DNA from 3 places in the Paenibacillus sp. FSL H8-0317 genome. Region 3 is predicted to be linked to each of the others. Evidence: predicted binding sites of a transcription regulator. Region 3 holds the regulator's gene; each other region holds the start of a gene.
The links. The regulator Rex, encoded in region 3, represses fermentation and respiration genes when NADH is low (regulators of the CRP and FNR family bind a similar motif). The targets are predictions, from matches to a motif close to TTGTGAAATATTTCACAA.
Positions count from the first base shown of each region.

Region 1: a site for Rex is predicted at 8,314-8,331, ahead of pflB (formate C-acetyltransferase). Genes of this name have one in related genera too.
Region 2: a site for Rex is predicted at 3,588-3,605, ahead of nadA (quinolinate synthase NadA). Genes of this name have one in related genera too.

Region 1 is NZ_CP150294.1:4,771,015-4,781,824, reverse strand. Features, by position in the region: gene MHB43_RS21415 (sugar phosphate isomerase/epimerase) at 1-217, shown strand, start outside; gene MHB43_RS21410 (ThuA domain-containing protein) at 242-970, shown strand; gene MHB43_RS21405 (helix-turn-helix domain-containing protein) at 1,494-1,790, shown strand; gene MHB43_RS21400 (hypothetical protein) at 1,982-2,713, shown strand; gene MHB43_RS21395 (hypothetical protein) at 2,911-3,624, shown strand; gene MHB43_RS21390 (Crp/Fnr family transcriptional regulator) at 3,712-4,428, opposite strand; gene adhE (bifunctional acetaldehyde-CoA/alcohol dehydrogenase) at 4,859-7,471, shown strand; gene pflB (formate C-acetyltransferase) at 8,414-10,672, shown strand; gene pflA (pyruvate formate-lyase-activating protein) at 10,762-10,810, shown strand, end outside.
Region 2 is NZ_CP150294.1:62,619-73,428, forward strand. Features, by position in the region: gene tilS (tRNA lysidine(34) synthetase TilS) at 1-639, shown strand, start outside; gene hpt (hypoxanthine phosphoribosyltransferase) at 692-1,231, shown strand; gene ftsH (ATP-dependent zinc metalloprotease FtsH) at 1,332-3,377, shown strand; gene nadA (quinolinate synthase NadA) at 3,677-4,615, shown strand; gene nadB (L-aspartate oxidase) at 4,651-6,291, shown strand; gene nadC (carboxylating nicotinate-nucleotide diphosphorylase) at 6,288-7,154, shown strand; gene MHB43_RS00325 (type III pantothenate kinase) at 7,161-7,931, shown strand; gene hslO (Hsp33 family molecular chaperone HslO) at 8,005-8,925, shown strand; gene MHB43_RS00335 (peptidyl-prolyl cis-trans isomerase) at 8,949-9,899, shown strand; gene cysK (cysteine synthase A) at 10,243-10,810, shown strand, end outside.
Region 3 is NZ_CP150294.1:4,521,155-4,531,964, reverse strand. Features, by position in the region: gene dinG (ATP-dependent DNA helicase DinG) at 1-1,739, shown strand, start outside; gene MHB43_RS20050 (redox-sensing transcriptional repressor Rex) at 1,958-2,611, shown strand; gene MHB43_RS20045 (amidohydrolase) at 2,598-3,905, shown strand; gene MHB43_RS20040 (DUF5590 domain-containing protein) at 3,943-4,473, shown strand; gene MHB43_RS20035 (hypothetical protein) at 4,768-5,295, shown strand; gene MHB43_RS20030 (AAA family ATPase) at 5,288-6,790, shown strand; gene MHB43_RS20025 (3-hydroxyacyl-CoA dehydrogenase family protein) at 6,924-7,796, shown strand; gene MHB43_RS20020 (acetate kinase) at 7,793-8,998, shown strand; gene asnS (asparagine--tRNA ligase) at 9,100-10,395, shown strand; gene MHB43_RS20010 (DnaD domain protein) at 10,416-10,810, shown strand, end outside.

The sequences.
Region 1 (10,810 bases), 250 kb from region 3:
GGATCGGGCTTGGCAGTTCCGCTCGGTCGGTTATGGACATGATAACAAGACTTGGGCAGATATTATGAGTGCCTTGCGTCTGGTCGGATATGATTATGTAGTAAGTATTGAGCACGAAGACGGTCTGATGTCGGTTGAAGAAGGATTCTCTAAAGCCGTGCAAAATCTCCAGCAAGTATTGATCGAAGAACCGCTGGGCGACATGTGGTGGGTTTAGAGCTACACTAGGGGGAAATTGAATATGATCAACGTCACCATTTGGAATGAATTTGTCCATGAGAAAATTCACGATGAAGTAAGGGAAGTCTACCCGGATGGTCTGCATCGAGCACTGGCTGACGGACTTGGCGGCGAAGGCTTTGCTATTCGTACAGCTACACTGGATCAGCCTGAACACGGATTAAGTGATGAAGTGCTGAATTCCACAGATGTGCTCATATGGTGGGGACATATGGCACATGATCGCGTAAGCGATGAGATCTCACAGAAGGTTGCGCAGCGAGTGCTGAACGGCATGGGAATGATTGTGCTCCATTCAGGTCATTTCTCCAAACCTTTCAAAGCGCTGATGGGAACAAGCTGCGATCTGAAATGGCGTGTAGCTGACGAGCAGGAAATTGTATGGTGTGTTAACCCATCTCATCCGATTGCGGATGGCATCGAAGGCAAGATTGTATTGGAAAAAGAAGAGATGTACGGTGAATTCTTCGATATTCCAGTGCCGGATGAACTGGTATTTGTAAGCAACTTCCAAGGTGGGGAAGTATTCCGGAGCGGATGTACGTTCCGGCGTGGTGAAGGTAAAATCTTTTATTTCCGACCAGGTCATGAGACGTATCCGACCTATTACAAACCGGAAATATTAAGAGTAATCAGCAACGCAGTGAAATGGGCATATCCTGCCCGCAGTTTTAAGCCGGAATTTGGCAAGAGTGAACCTGTAAGACCATTTGGTGGCGTGCTGGTTTAATTCATAATTTGCTTCGTGAAAGAGATATATCAGTTCAACTAACATTTACACATCAACGGAGAGGGCAGAAATAACTTGAAGAAGCGGAGCGTGCGCCTTTATCCCCGGATTTTTTTCCCTATAGAAAGAAATCAAAAAAATCTGGGGATAACAGCGATCGGAAAGTTGTTCTGACATTGAAGTGCTAGTGTAGATATTCTTTAGTTGAACTGATATAGATAACGTAAACGCAAGCATATACCCAGGAACCCTTCTCCGAGTCAATGATGACTGTGGCAGTTGGGTTCTTTTTGGGTAAGATAGTACTATGGGAAGTTATACGATATTTCCCATGGTTACGACGCAGCGTGTAATGTATACTGGGATATATGATCCATTTTGGATATTATGCTTCTAAAATTTAAACTTTTTAGTTGCAGGCGTTTTCTTTGAAGCTTAAATATGTTATTATGAAATATACTAACAAAATGTAAGTTGAGTGATCTCTAAAGAGGTGATTAATGTGGAAGGTCAAGACTTGCGGATGTGTCCGCGTTTTGAGACGGCGTTTTCTTTTTTGGGCAAGCGCTGGAATGGTTTAATTATTCAAACGTTGATGAGTGGTTCGAAGCGATTCAAGGATATCTCCAATCTGATCCCATCCATGAGTGATAAGATGTTATCCGAACGGATGAAAGATCTGGAGGGTGAAGGTATTCTGGTTCGTCACGTCTATCCCGAGACGCCGGTTCGTATTGAATATGAACTGACGGATAAAGGTAGAGCGCTCCAGCCTGTCATGAATCAAATTCAAGACTGGGCTGAGCAGTGGGTTGACTAACGTATAAGCATCACCCGCATTCGTTGCATGAATGACATAGACTCCTGATTTCCGTGGAAATCAGGGGTTTTTGTCTTAAGGATTAGGTGGAGCGGCGTTTTTCTCTTGGGCTATGCACATGTTGTCATGAGTTGTAGTATAATCTATAGAAAATGGCCACAGACGGCCGGAGCGAAGGAGGCCCACTCGTCATGAGAGAAGAAAGCTTATCCCGTGAAGTACGCTACGGCAAGAAAGATATTGCAGAACTTGAGAGCGCATCCATTCAGGTCCATCTAATTTACAAAAAAGCTGCAGAGTTATTCAAGCGCACAGCATATTCCCGATCGGTTAAGGATGATCTTGCCCAATTGAATACGCATTCTGTGAACAGCGATGGTCCGAGATTAGCTCCGGCGGTGCTGCAAAAATGGATTCAAACGTCCAGGGGCTGGAAGTGTATCGGATGTGAGCTGGGGCAACCTGATTCAACGATGTCTCAGATGGAAGAAACTATCCATGGTAAGCAATGGGTTCTGGATGTGGGAGAAGGTCGGCTGGTTCAGGCAGAAATGCTGATTCAGGCGGTTGTCTGGTCTCAATATGAGAAGATTCGAATGTTTGCACCATGGCTTGGTGATGAACCCTTTTATAGCGTGCAGGAATTGGATGTCATTGCCCGTTATATTGTGCCTACCTATTTCTCGGAACGACCTTTGCATGAGCAAGGCAAGGTATTCAAGGTACATCAACAATATGGGCAGATTCCGTTGTATCAGGAGTATGTAGATGCACCTTCATGCTGCGTACAGGTGGATGGTGGATTACTTGAAGGGCGATTGCTGACAGGGGTATATGTGTCTGAGGAGCAGTTCTTCGGACTTAATCCATATCTGAAAGATGGCGATGGAGGACGGACATACATGCAGGCTTGTGTCCAATGATAACGCAACCAATGATAACGTGAAAATAATTTAGATTGGAGAGCCTGTGTGCAGGCTCTCTTTCTTGTACAAGCCTTATTTGGAGGCGGAACCCTATAAAAGTAACGGCTTTGACACTTTTTTTTGCCGAAGGTTGTGCCATAATAGAGGTTATGGACAACAGGGTGAATGATTTTACGCAGGGTGGTGTTACCTACATGATGAAGAAAATCCCCGGTTACATAGGTGTATGTTTGCTCCTACTGGCGATCTTGGCTGGTTGTAGTGAGACACAGCCTTCTGAGCAGCCAATTGTCAAAGAGACAGAAACAGCGAATACAATCACAGTGGCTGTAGATGGCAGTACGTTTTTGCCTGATGCAACAAAGTCCATTAAGCGAGATTTTAGTGAGGGTTTGACAATCAAAAAAGCATTACTCAATAGCGGACTGGTTGATTTTACGGCAGATGGCAAACGGATTCAATCCGTCGGTGAAGTTTCTCTGGATTCTTCGCTTAGCTGGGCTGTCAAATTAAATGGCAAGGATATTGAGCAGGAAGATTGGGACATGGAGCTTCATGCCAAAGATGAAGTGATCATTTACGTGAAAGCCGCTGACAGTGGGGGGGATGGCGTTGCATATCAGACAACGTTACTCAAGGTTAGCGGTGGAAACATTATGCCAACTCTTAATCGTCAATATGCTGGCGTCTATGTTCAGGAGTGCACAGTTCGCGATGTGTTGAAGTCCAGCGGCATTGTAAGAATGTCGGAGAATAACAAATTTGTCGTTTCGGTCGAGAATGTCACGCCTCGTATGAATGAGCGGTGGGTCATTATGGTGAATGACAAAGAATTAATGGAAAATGGTTTGGACATGAAATTGAATCCACGTGATGCGGTAAAGCTTGAATTGACCAACGCATCCTAAGTATACCAAGAAGCCCAATCTCTTTTTAGAGAGATGGGCTTTTTTTCATTGAAATATATAAACAATTTCCGATTGCATAGTCAAATATTAAATACGACAGATCTCGTTCGGGCAAAGCTCACAGTGACAGATCCCTTGCAGCATCTTCAGATCTTTGATGACAATCATGCCATTGTCATATTCAATCCCATCTTTCTTACGCAGGTCGCTTAACATGCGGTTTACACTTTCACGAGTGGCTCCAATCATATTGGACAGATCCGTGTGGGTAATTTTTTTGTGAATAATGACATGCTCTCCATGAGGCTCACCATACGAATTCGACAACCGAATGAGGGTGGAGCAGAGTGCACCCGGTTTGCCGTATAACATGAGATCCCGGAATTTGGTCTGTGTCAACCGGTGGTGGATGCCCATCCATTTCATAAAGTCGATCGCAAAGTCACAATGCTGGCAGATTAACATCTCCAGGTCTTTATGCTCCAGTACACCGATCTCACTATCCTCTAATACTTCCGCAGAGAAGCTGTGTTTAGAGCCAAAGAAGGGATCAGCCTGCCCAATCATATCACCGGATTGATACATGTACATGATCAGTTCCTTGCCTTCATCCGTGGATTTGGTGATCTGGGCACGACCCCGTTTCATATAATAAAGTTTGTCAGAGATGTCGCCTTCCCAGTACAGATGTGTACCTTCCGGATAGGTTCTATCTTTCATGGTAACCAACAGATGGTTGAAATTTGCTTCCGAGAAACAGTTGGTATTACCGCGCTTTTCCAGTACAGTTGTTAGTTCTCTCATAAATCTATCTCCCCTTTGTGTCCATCGGACGACCTTCTGTAATAAGCAGTAGCCTCCGAGGTTCGCCGCAAACCGTTGCCGTCCTGATCAGGGTCATCTCGGCCGGGAGGAAGGACGGTACAAATTGCGGTGGTTCAATTTTTAAGTTCAGTATATACCTAATCTTACCGTTTGAGGGGGAAGGAAAGGGGGCAAAAATGACGAAATTTCAAACATTGTGATAAAATTCACTTTTAATGGGGAGGATGAATTTTACAGCCCTATATTTTAAATAGGAAGTGAAAATGGTCGTATGAAGGACACTACAAAACTTAAATTAAATTTGTTATACTTTGTGAAAAAAATCACATAATTAAGTTTATTGTCATGTTACGATGTGAATGTAAACGAGAGAGACAAACTAATACGAACCTTTAGGAGGATGAGGGAGATGGCTGTAAAGAACGAAGTCGCCCCAGCAAAAGAACCGACAGCAGGTCAGTATATTCAAACGTTAATCGACAAAGCGAATAAAGCACACGCTGCATTCATGAAGATGGACCAGAAGCAGATTGACCGGATTGTGCAAGCGATGGCGCTTGCGGGTCTGGATAAACACATGATGCTCGCTAAGATGGCCGTAGAAGAAACAGGCCGCGGAGTATATGAGGATAAGATCACCAAAAATATATTTGCAACAGAATATGTGTACCACAGCATCAAGTATGACAAAACCGTAGGTGTGATTGAAGATAACGAATATGAGAGCTTCCAGAAAATTGCGGAGCCGGTCGGCATTATTATGGGGATTACACCCGTTACCAATCCAACATCAACGACGATGTTTAAAGCACTGATCTCCATCAAGACGCGTAACCCGATCATCTTTGGTTTCCACCCATCTGCACAGAATTGTAGCCGGGAAGCCGCCAAAATCCTGCTGGAAGCGGCTGTGAAACATGGTGCACCAGCAGATTGTATTCAATGGATTGATGATCCTTCCATGGATCGTACAAACGAACTGATGAATCACAATGATGTGGCTCTCATTCTGGCAACAGGCGGATCAGGCATGGTACGTGCAGCGTACAGCTGTGGTAAACCTGCACTGGGCGTAGGACCGGGTAACGTACCTTGCTTCATCGAGAAAAGCGCGGATATCAATCAGGCAGTAACGGATTTGATCCTGTCGAAGTCTTTCGATAACGGCATGATCTGTGCTTCTGAACAAGCGGTCATCATTGAAGAACCGATCTTTGATCAAGTGAAGAAAAAAATGATTGCAAACGGCTGTTACTTTGTTAACAAAGATGAAGCAGCAAAATTGACAGCGGGTGCGATTAATGCCGAGAAATGTGCGGTGAACCCGGCGATTGTTGGTCAATCTGCGGTAAGCATTGCGAAATTGTGCGGTATTGAAGTTCCAGCAGGCACCAAAATTCTCGTGGCCGAGATTGAAGGGGTAGGTACAAAATTCCCATTGTCGGCTGAGAAATTAAGCCCGGTACTGGCTTGTTACAAAGTTAAAACGGCAGCAGAGGGAATTGAACGTGCAGCAGAAGTGGTTGCTTTTGGCGGCATGGGTCACTCCTCGGTTATCCACTCCACAAATGAAGAAGTGATTGGCAAATTCGCAGATCGTCTGCAAACTGGACGGATTATTGTGAACTCACCATCCACACACGGTGCCATCGGGGATATCTACAACACAAACATGCCGTCATTGACACTGGGATGCGGATCATACGGACGTAACTCGACTTCTTCCAACGTAACCGCTGTGAACTTAATCAATGTGAAAAGGGTGGCTCGCCGTACCGTGAATATGCAATGGTTCAAAGTGCCGAACAAAGTCTATTTCGAAAAAGGGGCAACGCAGTATCTTGCCAAAATGCCAGACATCACACGTGTAGCGATTATTACGGATGCCATGATGGTGAAGCTTGGATATGTTGAAAAGGTAGAACACTATCTGCGTCAACGCCAAATGCCAGTAGCGATCGAAGTATTCTCCGATGTTGAGCCAGATCCATCCACAACAACGGTAGACCGCGGAACCGAAATGATGCGCCGCTTCCAACCAGACTGCATTATCGCACTCGGCGGTGGATCACCGATGGATGCTGCCAAAGCCATGTGGTTGTTCTATGAATACCCAGACACGGACTTCAACGACCTGAAACAAAAATTCATGGATATTCGCAAACGGATCTACAAATATCCACGTCTCGGCGTAAAAGCGAAATTTGTTGCGATCCCAACCACATCCGGTACAGGTTCTGAAGTGACATCGTTCGCGGTTATCACAGATAAAAATCAAGGCAACACCAAATATCCATTGGCCGACTATGAGCTGACACCAGACGTAGCGATTGTTGATCCGGAGTTTGTATACTCCCTGCCTAAAACAGCGGTTGCCGATACAGGTATGGACGTACTGACGCATGCGATTGAAGCTTATGTATCTGTTATGGCAAATGATTACACGGACGGACTTGCGATCAAAGCCATTCAACTGGTGTTCCAATACCTGGAGCAATCGGCACTGCAAGGAGATAAACTGGCACGTGAGAAAATGCATAATGCTTCCACGATTGCAGGTATGGCGTTTGCCAACGCATTCCTGGGCATTAACCACAGCTTGGCGCACAAATGGGGCGGTCAGTATCACACCGCACACGGACGCACTAATGCAATCCTGATGCCACACGTCATTCGTTACAACGCGAAAAAACCGACCAAATTTGCATCGTTCCCGAAATATTCGCACTTTGTAGCGGATGAGCGGTATGCTGAAATTGCCCGCATCTTGGGATTGCCTGCTCGTACGACAGAAGAAGGCGTAACGAGTCTCATCAATGCCATTCGCAAACTGAACAAAACATTAGGCATTGAAGCATCGTTCCAGGAAATCGGATTTGATGCCAAAGACTTTGAAGCACATGTAGATTATCTGGCAGACCGTGCCTTCGAAGACCAATGTACAACCGCCAATCCGAAGTTACCGTTGGTAACTGAACTGGCTGATGTATACCGCAACGCTTTCTACGGAAAGTTTGAATAACAAATTTAGAACGAAGCGTGCCTTACGGCAAGAAGATCAGGGTTCCCCGAGAGGGGAGCCCCGATTGCCGTCTTTCACACAATAACGAGAGGGCAGAAAAACAGAAGAGCAAAGCATCTGTTTTTCAGGAGTATTTTAAGATTTGGTTTGCTCCGAGCATAGAGGAGCAAAGGGGTTCTCAAAGAGGTTACACGGAACCCGTGATGGGGCCGTTTGAGCCAGATGTTCACACAATAACGAAGAGGGCAGAAAAACAGAAGATCGAGCATCTGTTTTTCAGGGTTTATTTTAAGATTTGGTTTGCTGCTCCGAGCATAGAGGAGCAACGGGTTCTATAGAGGTTACACGGAATCCGTGACGTGGCTGTTTGAGCCAGATGTTCACACAATAACGAGAGGGCAGAAAAACAGAAGAGCGAGCATCTGTTTTTCAGGTTTTATTCTAAGATTTAATTTGCTCCGAGCATAGAGGAGCAAAGGGGTTCTCAAAGAGGTTACACGGAACCCGTGATGGGGCCGTTTGAACGAACCCTTTACACGACAACGGAGGGGCAGAAATAACCTGAAAAAGCGAAGCGTTCGCCTTTATCCCCGGATTTTCCCTTTTCAAAAGGGAATCAAAAAAATCTGGGGATAACAGCGATTGGAAGGTTGTTCTGCCACGCAGTGATCCTGTGTAAAGTTTCAATTTCAATGGGACACAGCGCAGGTGGAGTGAGTTAGTTCACTGGCTTTGTGACAAAAATCACAGATGATGAAAGCCCCAAGTCGTATACTGAAAATGTAAGAAAAACATTCATCCCGCGGTTCCGGTTCCCAAGTAGAGAGAACATGTTCCGGTTTATGTGAAACAATTCACATTAATCGCGGCTCTGGGCACACAATGCTACGAATGAAGCAAGATGTTATGTGTCCAGAAATCCAAATTAGTGGAGGGATTACGATGTCGGTGATTGAAAAAGATGTCAAACAACAAACAGGCTGGAGAAACTTTACCAAAGGAACATGGACCAAATCCGTAGATGTGAATGATTTTCTGGCACACAACTTGTCTCCGTATTACGGTGACGAAGCATTTCTCGCAGGTGCAACCCAGAATACCAAAGAATTGTGGGAGATCGTATCTGATCTGACCAAAAAAGAACGGGATAACGGCGGTGTCCTTGACGTTGACGTGAACACACCAGGTACTATTATTTCTCACCAACCCGGTTATCTGGATCAATCCAAAGAGCAGATTGTCGGCGTTCAGACCGATGCTCCGTTCAAACGTTCCATTCAACCAACAGGCGGAATTCGCATGATGATTGACGCATGTGAGGCATATGGCTTTGAAATGCCACAGGGCGTCATTGATATATTTACAAACATTCGCAAAACACACAACCAGGGTGTATTCGATGCTTATACTTCCGACATGCGTGCAGCGCGTAAAGCAGGAATTATTACAGGTCTGCCAGATGCTTACGGCCGTGGCCGGATCATCGGTGACTATCGTCGTGTAGCTTTGTACGGGGTAGACTTCCTGATTCGTAACAAAAAAGGCGAACTGAATGCACTCGAAGTTGATGTTATTGATGAAGATGTCATTCGTCTGCGGGAAGAATTGTCTGAACAGATTCGTGCATTGCAAGAATTGAAACAATTGGGCGATATGCACGGGTTCGATATTTCCTTGCCAGCGACAACAGCAAAAGAAGCATTCCAATGGTTGTACTTCGGTTATCTCGCTGCGATCAAAGAACAGAACGGTGCTGCGATGTCACTCGGACGTGTATCTTCTTTCCTGGATATCTACATTGAACGTGACCTGCAAGAAGGGATTTTGTCCGAAGAACAGGCTCAGGAATTGGTTGACCATTTTGTAATGAAACTGCGGATTGTCAAATTCCTGCGTACACCGGATTACAACGAACTGTTCAGTGGAGATCCAACATGGGTGACTGAGTCCATCGGCGGTATGTCCGTGAATGGTGAAACACGCGTAACCAAAAACAGCTTCCGTTTCCTGCATACACTGCACAACCTGGGTCCTGCACCAGAACCAAACTTGACTGTTCTCTGGTCAACGAAACTTCCAGAAGCTTTCAAAGATTATTGCAGTAAAGTATCCATCGAAACCAGCTCAATCCAGTATGAAAATGATGATCTGATGCGTCCGATCTACGGTGACGATTACGGTATTGCTTGCTGTGTGTCGGCGATGAAGATCGGGAAACAAATGCAATTCTTCGGCGCTCGTGCCAACCTGGCAAAAGCTCTCCTGTATGCGATCAACGGTGGTCGTGACGAGAAATCCGGAGCACAAGTTGGACCTGAGTATCCTGCCATCACTAGCGAAGTACTGGATTACAATGAGGTTATGAAACGCTTCAAACCAATGATGGAGTGGCTGGCTAAGCTGTATATGAATACCCTCAACGTCATTCACTACATGCACGATAAATACAGTTATGAGCGTATCGAAATGGCATTACATGACCGTGACATTGTACGTACGATGGCTTGCGGTATCGCTGGTCTGTCGGTTACAGCAGATTCACTGAGTGCGATCAAATATGCCAAAGTAAAACCAATTCGTAACGAACAAGGCATCGCTGTTGATTTCGAAATCGAAGGAGACTTCCCTTGTTACGGTAACAATGAAGACAGCGTAGACAGCATTGCTGTTGAACTGGTCGAGAACTTCATGGGCATGATTCGCAAACACAAAGCTTACCGTAACGCAGTTCCAACACAATCCGTTCTGACGATCACTTCCAACGTGGTATATGGTAAGAAAACAGGGACTACACCGGATGGTCGTAAAGCAGGTGAACCATTTGCTCCAGGTGCAAACCCAATGCATGGTCGTGACAAAAAAGGTGCACTGGCATCCCTTGGCTCGGTAGCCAAATTGCCTTATGAACACAGTCTTGACGGGATTTCCAATACCTTCTCCATCGTGCCAAAAGCATTGGGTAAAGAGGAGACTACACGTAAATCCAACCTGACTGCGATGATGGATGGTTACTTCGGTCAAAACGCTCATCACCTGAACGTTAACGTATTTGATCGTCAGCAATTGATTGATGCGATGGATCACCCGGAAAACTATCCACAACTGACTATACGGGTATCCGGATATGCCGTTAACTTCATTAAATTGACTCGTGAACAACAGTTGGATGTCATCAACCGTACGTTCCATGGCTCGATGTAAGTAATTTGCTAGTAGAAGACCGCTAGAGCAAGGTATTCCAAATCATATTAAACGCACAGCGGATGCGGATACAGAAAGGAAGAGGCAGCATGGTTAACGGACATATTCATTCACTCGAAACTTTCGGGACGGTTGACG
Region 2 (10,810 bases), 2.9 Mb from region 3:
TCCTTCTTGAAGTTACATGTCGCTTTACAACGAAGGTTGATTAAACTAATATTGAATTATCTGCCTTTGGACAGTGATTTTGTCGACTTTACCCGTATAGAAACCATTCGGCACAAGGTCATGGAGACCCATGTGACGACCTGGAGCCTGGATATAGGACAGACACTCGCCTGCACTCGGGAGTATAATCTGATTTCTTTTGGCATACGGACGGACGTACAGGATCAATCTTACGAGTATCGTCTTGCGCAATGGAGTGGAACTTATGAGCTTTCACTCACCCCAATTAACCGGTATATTCGGTTGATGACGGTGAGTCCCGAGGACTATCATGTACCGGAATCGGCGGATCAAGCCGCGTTTGATGCGGATCAACTGCTTATGCCGCTGGTTGTGCGTTCACGGTTACCTGGAGATACCATGAAAGTGATGGGATTAAACGGAAGCAAAAAGGTGAAAAATATTTTCATCGATGAGAAAATCCCCCCATCTGTCCGTCCACGTATTCCTGTGGTATGTGATGGAGCAGGTCAGATCATCTGGTTACCGGGTGTTCGACGGTCCAATGTGGCTCCTGTCAGGGAGGGCACTTCCGCAATCCTGTACATGACTGTAGGCGATTCAGCGATTCAGGGGTAGTGGTTATGGTTCAGGTAAGGCTTTCATAGTATAACTTAGGAGGTTCGCACAGTTGCAGAACGACATTCAGGAAGTATTGATCAGTGAAGAAGAAATTCAGAGTAAAGTCAAGGAATTAGGCGCAACACTAAGTGCCGAATATGCAAATCGCAATCCTTTGGTCATTTGTGTGCTCAAGGGTGCGTTTATATTTATGGCTGATTTGGTTAAAAACATAACGGTACCTGTTGAAATGGATTTTATGGCGGTATCCAGTTACGGCGCTTCCACCAAGTCATCAGGTGTTGTCAAAATCATTAAGGATCTGGATGTATCCGTTGAAGGACGGGAAGTTCTGATTGTCGAAGATATTATCGACAGCGGACTTACACTCAGCTATCTGATTGAACTGCTAGAAAACCGCGGTGCCGAGTCGGTGCGTGTGGTTACGCTGTTCGACAAGCCTTCAGGCCGTAAAGTTGAGTTGGAAGCTCATTACACAGGCTTTGACATTCCTGACGCGTTCATCGTTGGTTACGGTTTGGATTTTGCGGAGAAGTACCGGAACCTGCCCTATATCGGGATTTTGAAGCCGGAAGTCTATAGTAGCTAATATCCTGCCCGACCCAAGCCTTGAGCTGTTCTTGGCTTCTGTTGAGAAGCCATGTCGGGCTATGTTAAAATAATTAAAGTGTCTCGAGAGGAGGTAGGGGATGAATCGGTTCATCCGGAATTCTGGTTTTTATTTGATTCTTTTTTTAGTTGTGGTGGGGATAGTCCAGTTCGTCAGCAATGGCGGCGAAGCCACCGATAATCCTAGATATGATCAGTTGCGTGCAGCGATCAAAGCCAACAATGTCTCTGAATTGACGGTTCAATTCAACGGTCAAACGTATCTCGTGACCGGTCAATACAAGAAGGCACCTGATGGCGCCAAATCAGAAAATTTCTCAACGTATATTCCTCCTACGGATGAGGCAATTAGTGAGCTTGTAGCTGCAAGTGAAACTAACAATTTCCAATATCATCAGGAGCCAATGAAAGGTGACAGCATCTGGTTGACGTTGCTGACTTCCTTTATTCCTTTGATCATTATGTTCCTGCTGTTCTTCTTCCTGTTTAATCAGGCTCAAGGCGGCGGCGGTAAAGTAATGAACTTTGGTAAAAGCCGTGCTCGTCTCTACAACGAAGAGAAGAAGCGGGTTACATTTGAAGATGTTGCGGGTGCTGACGAAGAGAAACAGGAACTTGTTGAGGTTGTAGACTTCCTCAAGGACCCTCGGAAATTCGCAGCAGTAGGTGCGCGGATTCCTAAGGGCGTATTGCTCGTAGGGCCTCCAGGTACCGGTAAAACATTGCTCGCTCGTGCCGTAGCCGGTGAAGCGGGTGTACCATTCTTCACAATTTCAGGTTCCGACTTCGTGGAAATGTTTGTCGGTGTCGGTGCATCACGTGTACGTGATTTGTTTGAAAATGCGAAGAAAAATGCCCCATGTATCATCTTTATCGATGAGATTGATGCTGTAGGACGTCAGCGTGGTGCTGGTCTCGGTGGTGGTCACGATGAACGTGAACAGACACTCAACCAGTTGCTCGTTGAGATGGACGGATTCGGAGTTAACGAAGGTATTATCATCATAGCTGCAACGAACCGTGCAGATATTTTGGACCCTGCCTTGCTGCGTCCTGGACGTTTTGACCGTCAAATTACGGTTGACCGCCCTGATGTAAGAGGTCGTGAAGCTGTCCTCAAAGTACATTCCCGTAATAAACCACTGACCAAAGATGTGAAGATGGATATTATCGCGAAGCGTACAACAGGTTTCTCTGGTGCGGATTTGGAGAATCTCTTGAACGAAGCGGCATTGCTTGCAGCGCGTCGTAACCGTAAAGATATTTCCATGAAGGAAGTTGACGAAGCGATTGACCGTGTCATCGTTGGTACGGAGAAGAAAAGCCGTGTCATCAGTGAGCGCGAGAAACGAATCGTTGCTTATCACGAAGCAGGTCATACCATTGTAGGATACTTCCTCGAACATGCTGATATGGTACATAAAGTGACCATTATTCCGCGCGGACGTGCGGGTGGATATGTAATCATGTTGCCAAAAGAAGACCGTATGCTGGTTACCAAGCAAGAATTGCTGGATAAAGTAACCGGACTTCTCGGGGGTCGTGTAGCTGAAGAATTGTTCATCGGAGAAATTGGTACTGGTGCATACAGTGACTTCCAGCAAGCGACAGGTATTGTTCGCAGCATGGTTATGGAATACGGTATGAGTGAGAAATTGGGACCTATGCAATTCGGAAGTTCACAAGGACAGGTATTCCTTGGTCGGGATATCGGTCATGAACAGAATTACTCGGATTCCATTGCTTACGAGATTGATCAGGAAATGCAACGCTTTATCAACGACTGTTATGAGAAGTGTAAGGACTTGCTTGTTAAACATTCAAAAGAGATGCACCTGATCGCTCAAACTTTGCTTGAGGTTGAGACTTTGGAAATGGATCAGATCAAGCAATTGATCGAAACAGGTTCTTTGACTCCAAAAGCAGAGAATGACAATGATGGTGAAGGCACACCAACTGAAGGCGGAGAGCCAATCATCGACACCATCGGTGATGTGCGTGTTCGTATTCAAGGTAAAGATGAAACGCCTGAGCCACCAGCCGGAGATATTCCAAACGAAGCTCCGAATCTGGAAAAGGGTAATAACAATAACCCGGATGATGGCGGAACGAAGCCAACGTCTTAATGCACAATACATCTGGCTATGATAGCAGGTGAAATCAAGAGAGCCCTCGGGGCTCTCTTTTTTTATTCATTATTTTAAAAGAGGATAGATAAAGATAAACGGGAGTTAGATGGCGAACCAGTTAGCAAACAGGTGGTTACAGCGCTGTTCCGGGCCTTTTTCATTTATTGACAGAGTCGTGAACGTTGTGTAAATTAGTTGTTAAACCGCTTGTGATTCGTTTCTCAAGCGAAGATAACGACTTAGGTTAGCCCACGAAACAGCGCATGACGCTGTCCCGATAAAGGAGAGGATCACAGGTGGAAGCTCTGGCTTTAGAGCGCAAGGCTGAGATGAACCGCGAGCTGCGTGAGCGGCTTATGGTGTTGAAGAAGGAACGTAATGCCATTATTCTTGCCCATTATTATCAACGTGACGAAGTACAGGAGGTTGCCGACTTCCGTGGAGATTCGTTTCTGTTAGCCCAGAAGGCAGCACAGACAGATGCGGATGTGATTGTTTTCTGTGGTGTTCATTTTATGGGTGAAAGCGCTAAAATTCTGGCACCAAATAAAACAGTTATTATCCCGGACGAACGTGCGGGCTGCCCAATGGCAGATATGGTGAATGTGGATGGACTACGCAAATTGAAAGCACAACATCCTAATGCCAAGGTGGTTACGTATATCAATTCCTCGGCTGAGATCAAAGCAGAGACTGACATCTGTTGTACATCGGCGAACGCAGTCCGGGTTATTCAATCGGTGGATTCCGACGAAATTATCTGGGTACCGGATAAAAACCTGGGACATTATGTGCAGCAGCATACAGACAAGAAAATGATTATCTGGGAAGGTTACTGCAACACTCACGATATGCTTACAGTCAAAGATGTGGTGGAGATGAGAGCCAAGCATCCCAATGCAGAGTTTGTTGTCCATCCAGAGTGTCGCCCTGAGGTTGTAGAAATGGGTGATTTTGTAGGCAGCACAACAGCTATCCTAGAGTATTGCAAAAATTCATCAGCGAAGGAATTTATCGTAGGTACCGAAGATGGTACAGGATATCAGCTTCGTCTGGATAGTCCGGATAAACAGTTCCACTTTGCTACCAAGTTCCTCGTATGTCCCAACATGAAGGTGAACAACTTGAAGAAACTGGTGAAATGCCTGGAAACGATGAAGCCGCAAATCTACGTGCCACCGGCCGTTGCCGACAAAGCCAGAGAATCACTAGAGCGCATGTTGTTGGTAAAGTAGGATGCGCTACTCTTGCTCCAAGACAGGTGAATAACATGATACCGCAATATTTAGTTGATTTTGATCTGTCTGCACTACCCATGGTAGAGACGGATGTACTGGTTATAGGCTCAGGGATTGCTGGTTTGTTTACTGCCATTAAGGCAAGTGAACAACAACGTGTATTAATGATCACGAAGAAGTCATTACTTGAAAGCAACACCAGATATGCGCAGGGAGGCATCGCTGCGGTTATTACTGAGGATGATTCACCTGCTTACCACTTGCAGGACACACTTGTAGCAGGAGCGGGCTTATGCCGCTCCGAAGCGGTAGGGGTATTGGTGAATGAGGGTCCGGACGGAGTGAAGGAACTGATTCGTTTGGGTACTTTATTTGATCTGGAGAACGGCGAGTTGGCGTTGACGCAGGAAGGTGCGCATAGCCACCGCCGTATTTTGCATGCCAACGGAGATGCAACGGGATATGAGATTGTGCGTGCGCTTGCTGTTGAAGTGAATGAGCATCCCGGGATTGAAGTATGGGATGAGCATTTTGTTGTTGACCTGGTTACAGATCGAGATCGAGGGGAATGCATTGGTGCTCTGGTTCAGAAGGATGACGGATCTCAAGTGTTCGTGAAGGCACAGGCAACTGTTCTTTGCTCTGGTGGAGCAGGGCAGCTGTACCGATACACGACGAATCCGGATGTAGCTACTGCCGATGGTGTAGCCATGGCCTATCGGGCTGGGGCTATTGTTCGTGACATGGAATTTATCCAATTCCACCCCACCTCTCTATGTTACCCTGGAGCCCCGCGCTTCCTTGTGTCAGAAGCCGTACGTGGCGAAGGAGCATATTTGCGCAATGTGAAGGGTGAGCGCTTCATGGATCGTTATCATGCCCAGCTTGAATTGGCCCCACGCGATATCGTGGCACGAGCGATTGTTAGTGAGATGGAGTCCACCAACAGTACCTTTGTGTACCTGGACATTACACATGAACAGCCAGAGATGATCAAGCATCGGTTCCCTACCATATATGAGACTTGTATGCGTTATGGATTGGACATGACTACGGACTGGATTCCCGTTGCACCTGCTGCCCATTACATGATGGGTGGAGTGAAAACGGATTTAAGTGGAGAGAGCAGCATCTCCCGATTATTTGCTTGTGGCGAGGTGTCTTCTACAGGAGTGCATGGAGCTAACCGCCTGGCGAGCAACTCTTTATCAGAAGCGATTGTATTTGGGCGGAGAATTGTTGATCGTATTCAATCACTCCCTCCACTTGGCTTATTACAAGCAAGAGGGGCTGCGCCTTCATCTGTGGACATGAATAAAAAGATCAATAAGATCACGGAAGAGCAAAAGCCGGTATCCGAAAGACGCTTACGATTACAGAAAATGATGGTTCGTCAGGTGGGCTTGCGCCGGAATGGTGAGGACCTACAGAAGGCCATGGACAAGCTGCAACAGGAATTGCAATTTGTTGATCAGACACTCACTCATAAGGAAGAGCTGGAGTATGCCAACCTTCTGATCTGTGCCTGGTTAGTTACCAGCGGAGCATTACACCGCGAGGAGAGTCGGGGGGCTCACTATCGTGAGGATTTCCCGGCGCGTGATGATATCGTGTGGCAGAAGCATAGTCTGCAGCAGCGAGAACAAGCGATTGTGGAGGAGTTGATGTCATGATACTGAATGGATATAATGAAGGGCTTATCGAATCAATCAAAAACTGGCTTCGTGAAGATGTTGGTGCAGGTGATGTTACAACAAGTGTGACGATTCCAGCTGGCAACCAATCCAAGGCCATTATACACGCCAAAGACAATGGTACTATTGCAGGCATGACCGTAGCTGAACTTGTATTTCAAGTCGTTGATCCTGATCTTGTATTTACACCAAAGGTAACAGACGGAGACAAGGTTACCCATGGCACGATTTTGGCCGAGGTAGAGGGAAGTACACATTCACTGCTTACGGGGGAACGACTGGCACTTAACTTGCTGCAACGTATGTCCGGAATAGCTACGTGTACGCGTGCCTACGTGGATGTTCTGGATGGTCTTGAGACTAGGCTCGTGGATACACGTAAGACAACGCCGGGCCACCGATTACTTGAGAAATACGCAGTGCGCGTGGGTGGTGGAGCGAATCATCGATTTGGACTGTACGATGCCGTTATGATTAAGGATAACCACATCAAGGGTGCAGGCGGAATCACCGAGGCGGTACAGCGTGCGCGAACCGTTATCCCACATACGATGACGATTGAAGTGGAGACTGAAAATCTGGAGCAGGTGAGAGAAGCCTTGCAAGCCGGGGCAGATATCATTATGCTGGATAACATGCATCCAGAGCGGATGCGTGAAGCGGTTGAACTTATTCGTGAACAGGCTCCTCATGTAAAGGTTGAAGCATCCGGTAACGTGTCTCTTCAGACCATTCGTGGCATTGCAGAGAGTGGTGTGGATGTAATTTCGGTTGGCAGGTTAACCTATTCCTTTGAGAGCCTGGATATTAGTCTGGATTTAAATGAAAAGAAAGAGGGGTGAACCTCTTTGATTCTAGTTGTAGACGTGGGGAACAGCAATATGGTGCTCGGCGTATATCAAGGCCGGGAATTGCTGCACCACTTTCGTCTGAGTACATCACGTCAGTCAACAGTGGATGAATACGGCGTATTGATTTATAATTTATTTCATATGTCCGGCATCAGGGCAAGTGACATCGAAGGTGTCATCATCTCATCTGTGGTTCCGCCACTGGTGAATGTAATTGAAGCGATGTGTGAGAAGTATGTAGGCAAAAAAGCTTTGCTCGTTGGGCCTGGTATCAAAACTGGCTTGAACCTGCGATACGAGAACCCTCGTGAAGTGGGTGCAGATCGTATTGTTAATGCAGTGGCAGCCGTTGAGAAGTATGGCGGCCCTCTCGTCGTGGTCGATTTCGGTACCGCAACGACTTTTGACTGTATTGACGAGAAAGGTCACTACCTGGGGGGAGCTATTGTACCTGGCATTCAGATCGCCACTGAAGCGCTCTATGAGCGGGCATCCAAGTTGCCTCGTATAGAGCTGGAGAAACCTAAAAAGGTCATTGGCCGTAATACTATTCATGCCATGCAAGCGGGTATTATATTTGGCTATGCAGGGCAGGTAGATGGTATTGTAGAACGTATTCGCGAGGAGATGGGAGCGAAGCCCCGAGTTATCGCGACGGGTGGTCTCGCTACACTTATCGCAGAAGAAACCCGTAGTATAGAGGAAGTTGATCCGCTGCTTACGCTTGAAGGGCTGCGTATTATATATGAGCGGAACCGGGAAAGGTGAGCATAGTGACGGCATACAGCGGGCTGAGATTACAGCTTAAGTGTTGTGCCGTTTTTTCTGTGTTACGACTATTATGGAGATACGCCAAAGGAGGCTGAATGACTTGGAAAACAACAACAAGCATGACCGGTTAATTCGTGGTACAGCAATGAATGGAAAGGTAAGAGCCTTTGCTATCCAGACTACGGAACTGGTTGAGGAACTACGCAGAAGACACGATACGTTTCCCACGGCTACAGCTGCCATGGGGCGTACGGTTACAACAGCAGCCATTATGGGTGCAATGCTCAAAGGTGAAGAGAAGTTAACGGTACAAGTCAACGGTGATGGGCCCATTGGACAGATTGTAGCTGATGCCAATGCGAAAGGCGAAGTACGAGGATATGTTTCTAATCCGCATGTACATTTGCCAAGCAATAGTGTGGGTAAACTGGACGTTGCAGGCGCGGTTGGAACGGAAGGTTTCATCAACATAACGAAGGATTTGGGACTGAAAGAACCATATCGTGGCAGTGTGCCTATTATTTCAGGAGAACTGGGCGATGACTTCACGTACTACTTTGCGCAATCGGAGCAAACCCCTTCTGCTGTAGGCGTTGGTGTGCTCGTTGATACGGATAATTCCGTTATTGTCTCAGGTGGATTCATTATGCAGCTGTTGCCGGGATTGACAGATCCAGAGATCACGGCGATCGAAAACGCCATTAGTACGTTGCCGCCAGTGACGACGTTGCTGGAGCAGGGACTTGAATTGGAAGAGTTGCTTCGCCGATTATTGCCAGATGTACAAGTGATGGAAGGATTGGATATTCATTTTAGCTGTGAGTGTTCACGTGAGCGGGTAGAGAAGACACTAATCAGCCTGGGCCAAACGGAGATGGAGCAATTAATTGAAGAAGAGGGCCAGGCTGAAGTGGTCTGCCAATTCTGTAATGAAGCCTATGACTTTAACAAAGAACAACTTGAGACCATCCTAGAGCAAGCCAAGAACTGATCTATGCGGGGACGGGATGCGGAATGACAAGACAGGAAAAAGGGTTGTGGACGGCTGTAATTGTCTTGACGCTAGGTATGCTGGTCATGGGTACGGTGATGGCTATGCATGGTCTCAGACAGGGCAGAGACGAGGCAGATGCATCCCATGATGCCAATACGGAAGAAGGAAGCACCGTAGCGACGATCAACGGAGAAGTTATCACGGACAAAGAGTGGACCGATGCGCTGAAACGACGTTACGGCAGTGAGTTATTACTCCAGATGTTAAACCGTAAAGCAGTATATGCCGAAGCAATTGAACGCAAGCTGATTGTCACTCCCCAAGAGATTGCAAGAGAACTTGCCGCCGCGATGGATGGGTACGATTCAGAGAAATCATATTTTGACGAAATGAAGTCTCAATTGGGCCTGTCAAAACAGGAACTTGAGTTGGAAGCCGGCTACAGGCTTCTGCTTGAGAAAATCGCAACGATCGGCATACAGATCAAGGATGCAGATATTGAGCATTACTTGACTGAACACCGTGAGGATTACGTTTCCCCCGAGAAATATGACTTGTCCATCATCGTAGTGAAGGAAGAAGATGAAGCCGATTCCTTACTGGATGCGTTGGAGAAGGGGGAGGACTTTGAAGAAGCTGCTCGCAAGCAATCGACAGACAGCTTCTCTCGTGATGCTGGTGGGAGGCTGGGGTGGATTGAGCGGAATGATCCATTCCAGTCAGAAGAAATCCTTCAACTTGCTGCCGGGCTGGAAGTAGGCGATATTGCCGGACCAGTTCGAGTGGAAGAAGGTTATGTTATTATCAGACTTAATGATAAAGAAGAACGCCAGGTGCAGTCGGCCGAAGAGGTCCGTGAGGAGATTCGAATGCAACTGGCTCTGAGTCAGGCTGATCCGTTGCCGCAGGTAGAGCAAATGCTGCGTAACAAGTATGAAGCCGTCATCCTGTCCGAGATTCCTGCCTCCTGAATTCAATGGAAAAGATTGTATCGTACTGCTGCATCTTGATAAAAATACTCTGTCTGCGGTCTTAGGGCCAAAGGCAGAGTTTTTTTTTGAGTACTCATATTGACAATAAGGGTTAACGTTGATAAGATGAAAATAATAAATACCTACTCGTTTACTCGGATATAAAAGATTAATTTATGAACAAAGAAACTTTCGGAAACCTCCGCCCTGCTAGAAATCTTGGCAGTAAGGGATAGGATCAACAGGATTTCCGCAGTTCTTCTATAACAGCTAGAGGCTACCGGCCGCACAGGATAGGTTAACAGGACTCAAGTTTTATTCATCCACTAAGGAGGGCATTCATATGGCTAAAGTAGTTAATAACGTAACAGAACTCATCGGAGGTACTCCGCTTGTTCGTCTGAACCGTATCGTACCTGAAGGCAGTGCTGAAGTATTCGTGAAGCTGGAGTACCAGAATCCAGGATCAAGCGTGAAAGACCGTATCGCAATTAGCATTGTGGAAGAAGCGGAAAAAGAAGGCAAGCTAAAACCAGGTGATACCATTATTGAAGCAACAAGTGGTAACACGGGAATTGGACTCGCGATGGTGGCTGCAGCCAAAGGCTACAAGTCCGTTATTGTAATGCCTGAGACGATGAGCTTGGAGCGTCGTAACTTGCTTCGTGCGTATGGTGCTGAGCTTGTGCTTACACCTGGAGCTGAAGGTATGAATGGTGCTGTTAAAAAAGCCGAAGAGCTGCTGAAAGAAAACCCTTCCTATTTCATGGCTGAGCAATTTAAAAATAAAGCCAACGTGAAGATCCACCGTGAAACGACTGGCCCTGAGATTGTTGAAGCAATTCAATCTGTAGGCGGTACGTTGGATGCTTTCGTTGCAGGAATCGGTACAGGTGGAACAATTACAGGTA
Region 3 (10,810 bases):
ATTTCACAGCGGCTCAGATGATTGTCTGGCTCACGCAGACCGAAACCGGAGATGATGAGGAACTTAACCTTAGCGGACGCGGAGGGGACTTCTGGGAGACGGTACAGAGCGAATCCGAATCATGTCTGGGAAGATCCTGTCCATGGTTCCGTAAATGCTTCTACCATCGTGCCAAACATGAAGCAGGGTTGTCTGATATCGTAATCACCAATCACTCCAAATTATTTACGGATGTAAAAGCCGCGCATCAGTTGCTGCCAGCCTATGAGAGTCTTGTGATCGATGAGGCACATCATTTGGAGGATGTCGCTGGTAAACATCTTGGAATGCATATGAAATATTTCACCTTGGTTCATACACTGACCCGCCTGTTTAAAGACAGTCGTAATGGTCAGTTGCCTATGCTTCGTTCCCAGTTATCCGGGCATGAAAATTCAGTGCAATGGGGCTCCATGGTGGATCAAATGTTCCCGCTCGCTCTTGAAGTTAAGGAGCTGTGGGATCGTATGAGCGATGCCTTGTTCGGTCTGTTGCCTGAACGAAGTGATGCTTCACCGGGAGAGACGGGGCAATTTTCACTGCGTCTGAAAGCATCTCAGAAACCTGCTAAATGGGAGGAGTTGCAGGATCTGGAGAACCAGATCTATGTGACTCTGGGCGATTTGGTTCGCAAAGGGGACAAATTGCTGCTTGAGGTGAAAGAGGATCAGGATGATTATCAATCGGATAGTCTGATCACGGACATTACAGGATTGCTGAAAGATCTGACCACATTGAAGGAGAATCTACGTTTCTTCATGCGAATGGATGACGCCAAAACGGTGTACTGGATGGAAGCCAGCGGCCAGTTCCGCAGTAAATCTCTCCAGCTGTATGCCGTACCTGTAGATGTCAGTGCACAGCTTAAGGATTTGTTTTTTGACAAAAAGAAAAGTGTTGTGCTTACATCGGCTACGCTCTCTGTGGATAAGTCATTCCAGTTCATGATTGAACAGCTTGGCTTGCAGGAAGCTTCCGAGAATAATCGGCTGTTAACGTCGATGCTGCCTTCACCTTTCAACTATCGCGATCAGGCACTTCTGGTGATTCCGCGTGATTTCCCGAGTGTGAAGGGAAGTGTGGGTGATGCGCACTTTGTTAATATGCTGGTGCAATCCCTCGCAGAGACGGCAATTGCCACGCGTGGACGCATGATGGTTCTGTTTACTTCATACAAGATGCTGCGACAGGTCTATGATCCGCTGAAAGAAGCTCTTTCTGGTAACGACATCTCGTTACTTGGGCAAGGCGTTGACAGTGGAAGTCGTTCCAAATTGACTCGCAGGTTCCAAGATGCCAAAGCAACGGTACTTTTGGGCACAAGCAGCTTCTGGGAGGGTGTAGATATCCCGGGAGAGGCCCTAACCTGTCTCGCTATTGTTCGACTGCCTTTCCAGCCACCGAATCATCCGTTGGTGGAAGCCAAGAGTGAGCTGCTTCAGGAACAGAAGAAAAATCCGTTCATGAAACTGTCCGTGCCGCAAGCGGTCATTCGTTTCAAACAGGGATTTGGCCGGTTGGTGCGTACAGCGAAGGACAGAGGAATTGTCATTGTTTATGATACACGGGTGATTGAAGCGTACTATGGTAAATTCTTTTTATATTCATTACCTGGTCCCAAAATGGAACACATGCTCACGGAGCAGATGGTTCCACGAATTACCGAGTGGTTGGAAAAACCTGCTAATGAACAAAAATAATGGTTGTTTTGTTCGTTACATCATTGCATGACACTATTGTTTGGCGTTAAACTTTATTAGATATTCCCGTATCCGATTTAAGCAGTTGCACGCAAGAACTTATAACCTAAATTACAAGGAGCATTCTGTATAAAATGTCACGTTTATCTTTGAGTTTATACAGAATGCTCATCTTTTCATCTATTATTTTATCGTGGCCTTGGTAAGGGGGAGCAAGAATGAAATCGGATAAAATTTCGGAAGCGGTGGTACGACGTCTGCCTGTATACTTGCGTTATTTGAACGAGTTGCATCAGCGTGAGGTGGCTACTGTTTCTTCTCAAGAGCTTGGACAGAGGCTGGATCTGAATCCGGCCCAAATTCGTAAAGACCTGGCTTACTTCGGTGATTTTGGTCGTAAAGGGATCGGGTATGATGTATCCTATTTGATCGAGAAAATTCGTCACATTCTCAAGATCGATCAGCAAATTAATGTAGCTCTGGTAGGCGCGGGTAATCTAGGTCAAGCCTTGTCCAACTACAACGCATATCTGAAAGACAACATGAAGATTGTTGCTGTATTTGATGCATATGGACCGAAGATTGGTAGTCAAATCAACAGTTTGACGGTAAAACCAATGGATGAATTGACGGAAGCGGTTAAAACGGATAACATCCGCATCGGAATTATCACGGTTCCGGATACGGAAGCCCAAAATGTAGCCGATCAGCTTATTGAATCCGGAATCGAAGCGATCCTTAATTTTGCACCAACAATTCTAAAAACACCGCCGCATATCCGCATTCACCATGCTGACTTTACAACGGATCTGCTTAGTTTGGCCTATTACTTGGAGACTGGAAAGGACGACGAGGAAGATGACAACAAATAGATGGGTAATCCACAACGGCAAATTTGCCGTTAATGAAGGCGGCACAACATGGAACGTGGTCCAAGGATACATGGTTGTTGAGAATGACAAGATTGTGCATATTGGTGAGACATTGCCGGATGAAGACAAAAATAGTACCAAGGTAGATGGAAAAGGACTGTTCTTCCTGCCGGGTCTGATCAATACGCATGGTCATGCAGCGATGTCGTTGCTCAGAGGGCACGGAGACGATCTTGCATTGCAAGTATGGTTGCAGGAAAAAATGTGGCCGATGGAAGCGAAAATGACTTCAGAAGATGTATATTGGGGAACCTCGCTATCGGTGCTTGAAATGTTGAAAGGCGGAACTACGGCTTTCCTGGACATGTACGATCACATGGATCAAGTGGCCAAAGTTGTGGAGCAATCCGGCGTTAGAGCAGCACTGGCACGTGGTGTAATCGGGCTGTGCTCGGAAGAAGAGCAACTGCGGAAGCTGGAGGAGTCGGCAGCGTTTGCACGTGAGTGGAATGGACAGGCAGATGGTCGTATTACAACCGTAATCTCGCCACATGCCCCATATACATGCCCTCCTGACTACATAGAGAAGCTTGTACAGGTAGCGAATGACCTAAACCTTCCTCTCCATACACATATGTCTGAAACGCTTCGTGAAGTGGAGCAGAACGTGGCTGATTATGGACTGCGTCCTGTGGCACATCTGGAGAAACTGGGCTTTTTCTCCCGTCCATCCCTGGTTGCACATGCGGTGCATCTGAATGATGAAGAGATTGAAATTCTGGCCCGTCATGATGTGGCTGTATCCCATAACCCGGGAAGTAACCTGAAACTTGCTTCCGGAGTTGCGGGGGTACCTGCATTGCTGAAAGCAGGAGTTACCGTGTCACTCGGAACAGACGGACCAGCAAGCAACAACAACCTGGATATGTTCGAGGAAATGAGACTGGCTGCATTGATCCACAAAGGTGTATCTGGTGACCCGACGGCAGTACCGGCAGGCGAAGCGTTACTACTCGGAACGTCATATGGTGCCAAATCCATCTTCTTGAACAATACCGGAGCGCTTCAGGTCGGCATGAAGGCTGATTTTATCGCCCTTGATATTGAACAGGCACATTTCTATCCACATACAGACCTGATCTCACATACGATCTACTCGGCTTCTGCCAAAGATGTTGAGCACGTATGGGTGGATGGAAAACAAGTGGTGAAACATGGCGAATGTCTGACGCTGGATGAAGAACGTATTTTGCGTGAGTCTCAATTGGCATTTGATGGTCTGCTTGCTCGTTAATTGCAGGACAGCATCATAGGGAAAGGAAGTTCGGCTTTTGAAGAAAAAAAAGAAGTGGATATGGATTTCGCTACTTGCACTGGTTCTGATTCTGTTTGGACTTCAGCGTTATTACGTCTATGTCACGCAGGACCAGCGCAAGGAAGAAGCGCTCGCTATAGAGGCAGCACAGAAGCAACTGGGCATTACATCCTATGATGAATTGCGCAAGTACATCTGGGGAGACAAAGAAGGCTCTGACAATATCTACTGGACCCTGATCGGCAAAAATAAGGATAACCAGGATGTTATGGTCTGGGTTAAATTCGATGCAAACAATCAACCGGCTAAGGGTGCAAACGCTGTACACAGTGAGCTGCTGCAGAATGGCATGTCCGAAGCGCAGATCCGCAATCGCTTCAGTTCTGAAGTTCCTGCCGGTGAGATTAAGCGAATCATGCCCGGAGTTGTGAATGGAATATATGTGTGGCAAGTGTATTATAAAGACGGTACGCATAACCACTATCGCTTTTATCGTTTTAGCAACGGAGAACAGGTGGACCTGGTCTACACACTCCCGAACAGCTAGAACAAATAGAGTGACATAACTAGAGAATTTAAAGAAATGAAAGAACCGGCAGACGGATATCCGACTGAACCGGTTCTTTGTGTTGTCTGTAAACATTTTTGATTTAAATAGTTAAAATTAATAATTTATTCATATTTTCGCCTTCGAAATTGTATATACGATGTGATATACTCAGATATGTACTCAAAGTTACATTCAAAACAAATAAACCTGTCGAAATTATCGCAGGAGTCAATGATTCGTATATACCAATAAGCCAGTAGGTTAGGCCAAAATCTGGGAGGGGTAATTCACTTGAAGCTAAAAGTATTGCCTATTGCTTTAACTGCCGTCATTTCAGCCGTTGTGTTGTTTGGAGGTTGGTTTGTATATCGTCAGGTGGCCGTGCAGAATCCGATTGAAAAGATGGTTAACCAGTACGATGGAGTCAATGACGTTCAATTAACTATTAACCGCAATGACGTACAATTGAAACTGGATCTGCAACCTGATGTTGATTTGGGCAGACTGGTACAATATATTCACAAAGAAGGACAGACGGTGATTGGTTCACGCTCGTTAAAGCTGGATGTTGTGGATCATTCCAACGAGGCGCTTGAGAACTGGTGGGGTGATGCCATGTTTACCGTAGCCCAGGCGATGGAGAACAAGCAGTACACCGAAATTACACCAACGTTGTCGAAGATGGCGACGAACGGGATTAAAGTGAATACAGCTATGGATGACAACAATGTATATGTCAGTCTCAGTGACGGAGATGCTAGCAAGTTTATAATTCTGCCGCGTGTGCCCGGTCAGATAGGAGTGTGGCCTAATGCCTAAATGGACAAAAGAAGTTGCCATCGGATTTTTTCCTGTGTTGATTATTTTCCTTGCGTTTACTGGTGTTAATATTGTTCCGATTCTTATTGCGGCGGCGGTTGTCGGTGGTCTGCTGTTCATGATGCAAATGCGTGGCGGGATTACAGTAGGCGCTGCACAGGAACGTAAACGTAAGAAAAAAGGACCTTCCAAGCTTACTTTTGAAGAAATTGGTGGACAGGACAGTGCCAAGCAGGAATTGCGTGAAGCGCTTGACTTTCTGATCAAACATGAAGAAATCCGGAAGTTCGGGATTCGCCCGTTAAAAGGGATCTTGCTGACGGGCCCTCCAGGGACAGGGAAAACGTTGATGGCGAAGGCTGCTGCACATTACACCGATTCTATTTTTGTAGCAGCATCGGGTAGTGAATTCGTGGAAATGTATGTTGGTGTGGGTGCCAGCAGAATTCGGGATTTGTTCAAGGACGCGAGAACCCGTGCCACCAAGGAAAATAAGGAAAACGCTATTATCTTTATCGATGAAATCGATGTCATCGGGGGGAAACGTGAGGGTGGTCAACAGCGTGAATATGATCAGACTCTGAATCAGCTCCTGACGGAAATGGATGGAATCTATTCTTCCGATACGCCAAGAATTCTGGTTATCGCTGCAACGAACCGTAAAGAGATGCTGGATAGCGCCCTAACGCGACCGGGACGTTTTGACCGTCACATTCAAGTGGACTTGCCTGACAAAAAGGGCAGAAAGCATATTCTGGAACTGCATGCGGTGAACAAACCTCTGTTGAAGGAAGTTAATCTGGAGAAAACAGCGGAAGAATCATATGGTTTCTCTGGTGCACAACTCGAAAGTGTGATGAACGAAGCGGCAATATACGCCATGCGGGATGGGCTGTTGAACATCGAACAGCGGCACTTGTCTCTGGCTATTGATAAAGTCATGATGGGTGAAAAGACAGACCGTGAGTCCAGTGTGGAAGAGAAGAAAAGGGTCGCTATTCATGAGTTGGGACATGCCATTATGGCTGAACTTGTTCGTCCAGGCAGTGTTAGTCAGGTGGCACTCAGTCCGCGTGGTCAGGCGCTGGGATATGTCCGTCATAACCCGCAACAGGAACAGTTCCTATATACGAAGCGCTTCCTGGAAGAGCAGATCATGATTGCACTCGGAGGAGCAGCTGCGGAGGAAATGTACTACGGTGGTCGTTCCACAGGTTCACGCAATGACTTCGATCAGGCAACCAATGTTGTGCAGACGATGATGGCTTCCGGATTGACTTCACTTGGGATAGTGAACATGGATATGGTGACAACCGAGGAACTGATGAGAGAGAATAAATTAATTCTGCAAGAACTGATGGAACAGACGAAGCGGTTGCTTGAAGAACAACGGACAATTTTCGACAATTCACTCGACATCTTGATTCGTGAGGAAGTTTTGTCTGGCGAACAATTTCGTTGTCAATTTCGTGACAGTGCCCTTCTACCAGCATAATTTATTTATGCTGGTTATTTTTTTTTACATTTCACTCGTGCTAAGATATTATTATATGTTGGGTCGAAATTTGTAATTTTCGGCGAACAGGGTACAATAGAGAAATAGAGAACCGAAAGGATGGAGCAGAACCATGTTTTTCAAAAAAATAGGAGTTGTCGGCGGCGGTACGATGGGACAAGGTATTTCCCAGATGCTCGCAGCTAAAGGACTTGATGTGCTTCTCGTGGAGCATACAACACAAAAGCTGGATCATGCATATGACATGATCGAAACCAATCTGGATAAACAACTGGAGAAATGGGCGATTACAAAAGCGGAGAAGAAATTGATTCTTTCCCGCATTACCAAGGTAGCTCATTTAGCTGAACTTGGAACTTGCGACATGGTCATTGAGACAATTTCAGAGGATCTGGATGCGAAAAAAGCAGTATTCAGCCAACTGGACCAAGTTTGTCCAAGCAATGTCATTCTGGCAAGTAATACATCCACGCTGAGTTTGACCGAGCTTGCAAGCTCGACCAAATATCCAGAGCGTGTTATTGGCATGCACTTTATTCACCCGGTATCCCGGGTTGATCTTGTAGAGATTATTCGTGGACTGAAAACTTCGGATACAACATTCGAAGAGACCAGACGTTTTGTTGAAGAAGTAGCGGACAAAAAAGGAGTCATGATTTATGAATCCCCTGGATTCGTAACTTCCCGTCTGATCTGCCTGCTGATTAACGAAGCGTTGCATGTATTGCAAGAAGGTGTTGCATCTGCTGAAGATATCGATGATGCAATGCGTATCGGATACAACTTCCAACATGGACCACTCGAAATGGCTGACCGTTTCGGATTGGATTCTGTTGAAGCTGCACTCGAAAGAATGTTCCGTGAATTCGGAGAATTGAAATATCGTCCTTCTACAGTCCTGAAGAAAATGGTGCGTGCAGGACACCTGGGTGCCAAAACAGGCGAAGGATTCTTCAAGTACGACAAGGATGGTGACCGACTGTGAAAGTACTCGTAATTAATGCGGGGAGTTCCTCGCTCAAATATCAACTGTATAATATGACTGACGAATCTGTACTGGCTAAAGGTCTGGTAGAGCGGATCGGAATGGATTCCTCCATCCTGACACACAAACCGACAGGCCGTGAGGATGTTACAGAAGTTAGTGAGATTCTGGAGCATACAACAGCGATCCGTAAAGTCATTGATATTTTGACTCACAAAGAAAATGGTGTACTGGATTCTGTAAGTGAAATTCAAGCGGTTGGACACCGTGTTGTTCACGGTGGTGAAGCATTTAAAGAATCTGCATTGGTAGATGATGCTGCCAAAGCTGAAATTCGTCGTTTGTTCGACTTGGCTCCACTTCATAACCCTGCAGCAATGATGGGTATTCGTGCGGCTGAATTAAATATGCCTGGTGTGCCACAGGTAATGGTCTTTGATACAGCGTTCCATCAGACGATGCCGGAAAAAGCTTATCTGTATGCTATTCCGCGTGTGCTTTACAAAAAATATAAAGTACGTCGTTACGGCGCACATGGTACTTCCCATGATTTCGTAAGCAAGGCTGCTGCTGAGTATCTGGATCGTCCATTGGAAGATCTGAAAATCATCACTTGTCACGTGGGTAACGGTGGTAGTGTAACGGCAGTTAAAGGTGGCGTATCCGTGGATACTTCGATGGGTATGACTCCACTTGAGGGACTGATGATGGGAACACGTAGTGGTGACCTTGATCCAGCCATCGTACCTTATGTAATGAACAAGGAAGAACTGAGCGTAAGTGAAGTGAACTCCATGTTGAACAAACACAGTGGATTGCTTGCGATCTCCGGAATCAGCAGTGACATGCGTGAGATTACGGAAGGTATGGAGAATGGCGATGCCAACTCCACGCTTGCTTTTGAAATGTACGAATACCGTCTGCGTAAATACATCGGCTCATATGCAGCTGCAATGAACGGTGTAGACGTGATCGTCTTTACGGCAGGTGTAGGTGAGAACTCCGTTGTACTTCGCCAAAAAGTATGTGAGCAACTCACTTATCTGGGTGTTGAACTGGATGAAGCGCTGAATGCCATTCGTTCCGGCGAACCGCGCCGGATCACAACAGCGAATTCCAAAGTGGAAGTTCTCGTTGTGCCAACAAACGAAGAATTGGTCATTGCACGTGATACACACCGAATCGTATTGAATTCTCAGTAATCTAACTGTAAAGTAAATATAGAATGACAAGGAAGTGCAGAGGACAGGCATAAGCCTGCCCGCTGCATTTTCAAATTCAGGAATCAAGGGGAGATATGGGCATGAATACGAATTGTGTAATTCGTAATGTGAACGAGCATGTGGGCGAAACCGTAACAATCGGTGCCTGGATTAACAACAAACGTTCCAGCGGTAAAATTCAGTTTTTGCAGCTGCGTGATGGAACCGGATATATCCAAGGGGTCGTTGTAAAAAGTGAAGTTAGTGAAGAGATCTGGAACAATGCGAAAAGCCTGACCCAAGAAAGCTCTTTGTATGTTACAGGTATTATTCGTGAAGAACCTCGCAGTGCGTCCGGTTACGAGATGACTGTTACAGGGGTTGAGATTATTCACCTGACTGAAAACTATCCAATTACGCCTAAAGAGCATGGTGTTGATTTCTTGATGGATCATCGTCATCTGTGGCTTCGTTCCACGAAGCAACGTGCTGTTATGGTGATTCGTGCAGAGATTATTCGCGCTGTTCAGCAGTTCTTTGATGGTAACGGATTCACACAAGTTGATCCTCCGATTTTGACACCATCGTCTGCGGAAGGAACAACGAACCTGTTCCACATCAAATACTTTGATGAAGATGCTTATCTGACACAAAGTGGTCAATTGTATATGGAAGCTGCAGCTATGGCGCTGGGCAAGGTATATTCCTTTGGTCCAACATTCCGCGCAGAGAAGTCCAAAACACGTCGTCACTTGATTGAGTTCTGGATGATTGAGCCGGAAATGGCATTTGTAGATCACGAGGAAAGTCTGCGTGTACAAGAGAAATTTATCGCTCATGTCGTTCAATCCGTGGTGAAAAACTGCCGTGCAGAACTGGAATCTATCGGTCGTGACGTATCCAAACTCGAAGGCATCGTAGCGCCATTCCCGCGTATTACGTATGATGAAGCTATTGAATTCCTGCATGGACAAGGCTTTGATATTCCTTGGGGAGAGGACTTTGGTGCACCGCACGAAACAGCAATTGCTGAGAAGTATAATACACCGGTCTTTATCACACATTACCCTGCTGGAATCAAGGCATTTTATATGAAACCAGATCCGAATCGTCCTGAAGTTGTCCTCTGTGCGGATATGATTGCACCAGAAGGCTACGGAGAGATTATTGGCGGTTCACAGCGTATCGATGATCCGGAATTGATGCAACAACGTTTTGAGGAGCACAATCTCTCGGATGAAGCTTACCAATGGTATCTGGATTTGCGTAAATACGGATCGGTTCCTCACTCCGGTTTCGGTCTGGGATTGGAGCGGACGGTAGCATGGATCTGTGGATTGGATCATGTACGTGAAACAATCGCATTCCCACGTATGCTCTATCGTCTGTACCCTTAATGCTTAACCGGGGAGCGTCTATGGAAGACACTACATCCAAAGCTTGGATGGATGGAGCAGCTTATGGCATGACTTCGGGTACAGCCCATCTGCCGTATGCCTTGTTACGTTATTATCACCAGCTTGGCCTATCAGATGCAGAAGTTCTTCTTCTGATTCAACTGCTAGGGTTCCGTCAGGCAGAGTTCAATGAGTTTCCCACGCTTGAAGAGCTTGCGGCGCGCATGGGACTTGCACCTGAAGGCATTGCCAGAATGTTGCAACGTCTAATGAGGGATGGGTATATTGCTATTGACGAGCACCGTGACGAAGAACGGGACATCCAGTACGAGCGATATGATTTACATGGATTATATGCCAAGCTTGCAGCATGTACTGCTGAAGAAGTAGCCGCATTCCGTGCGGAGCAGCAGAG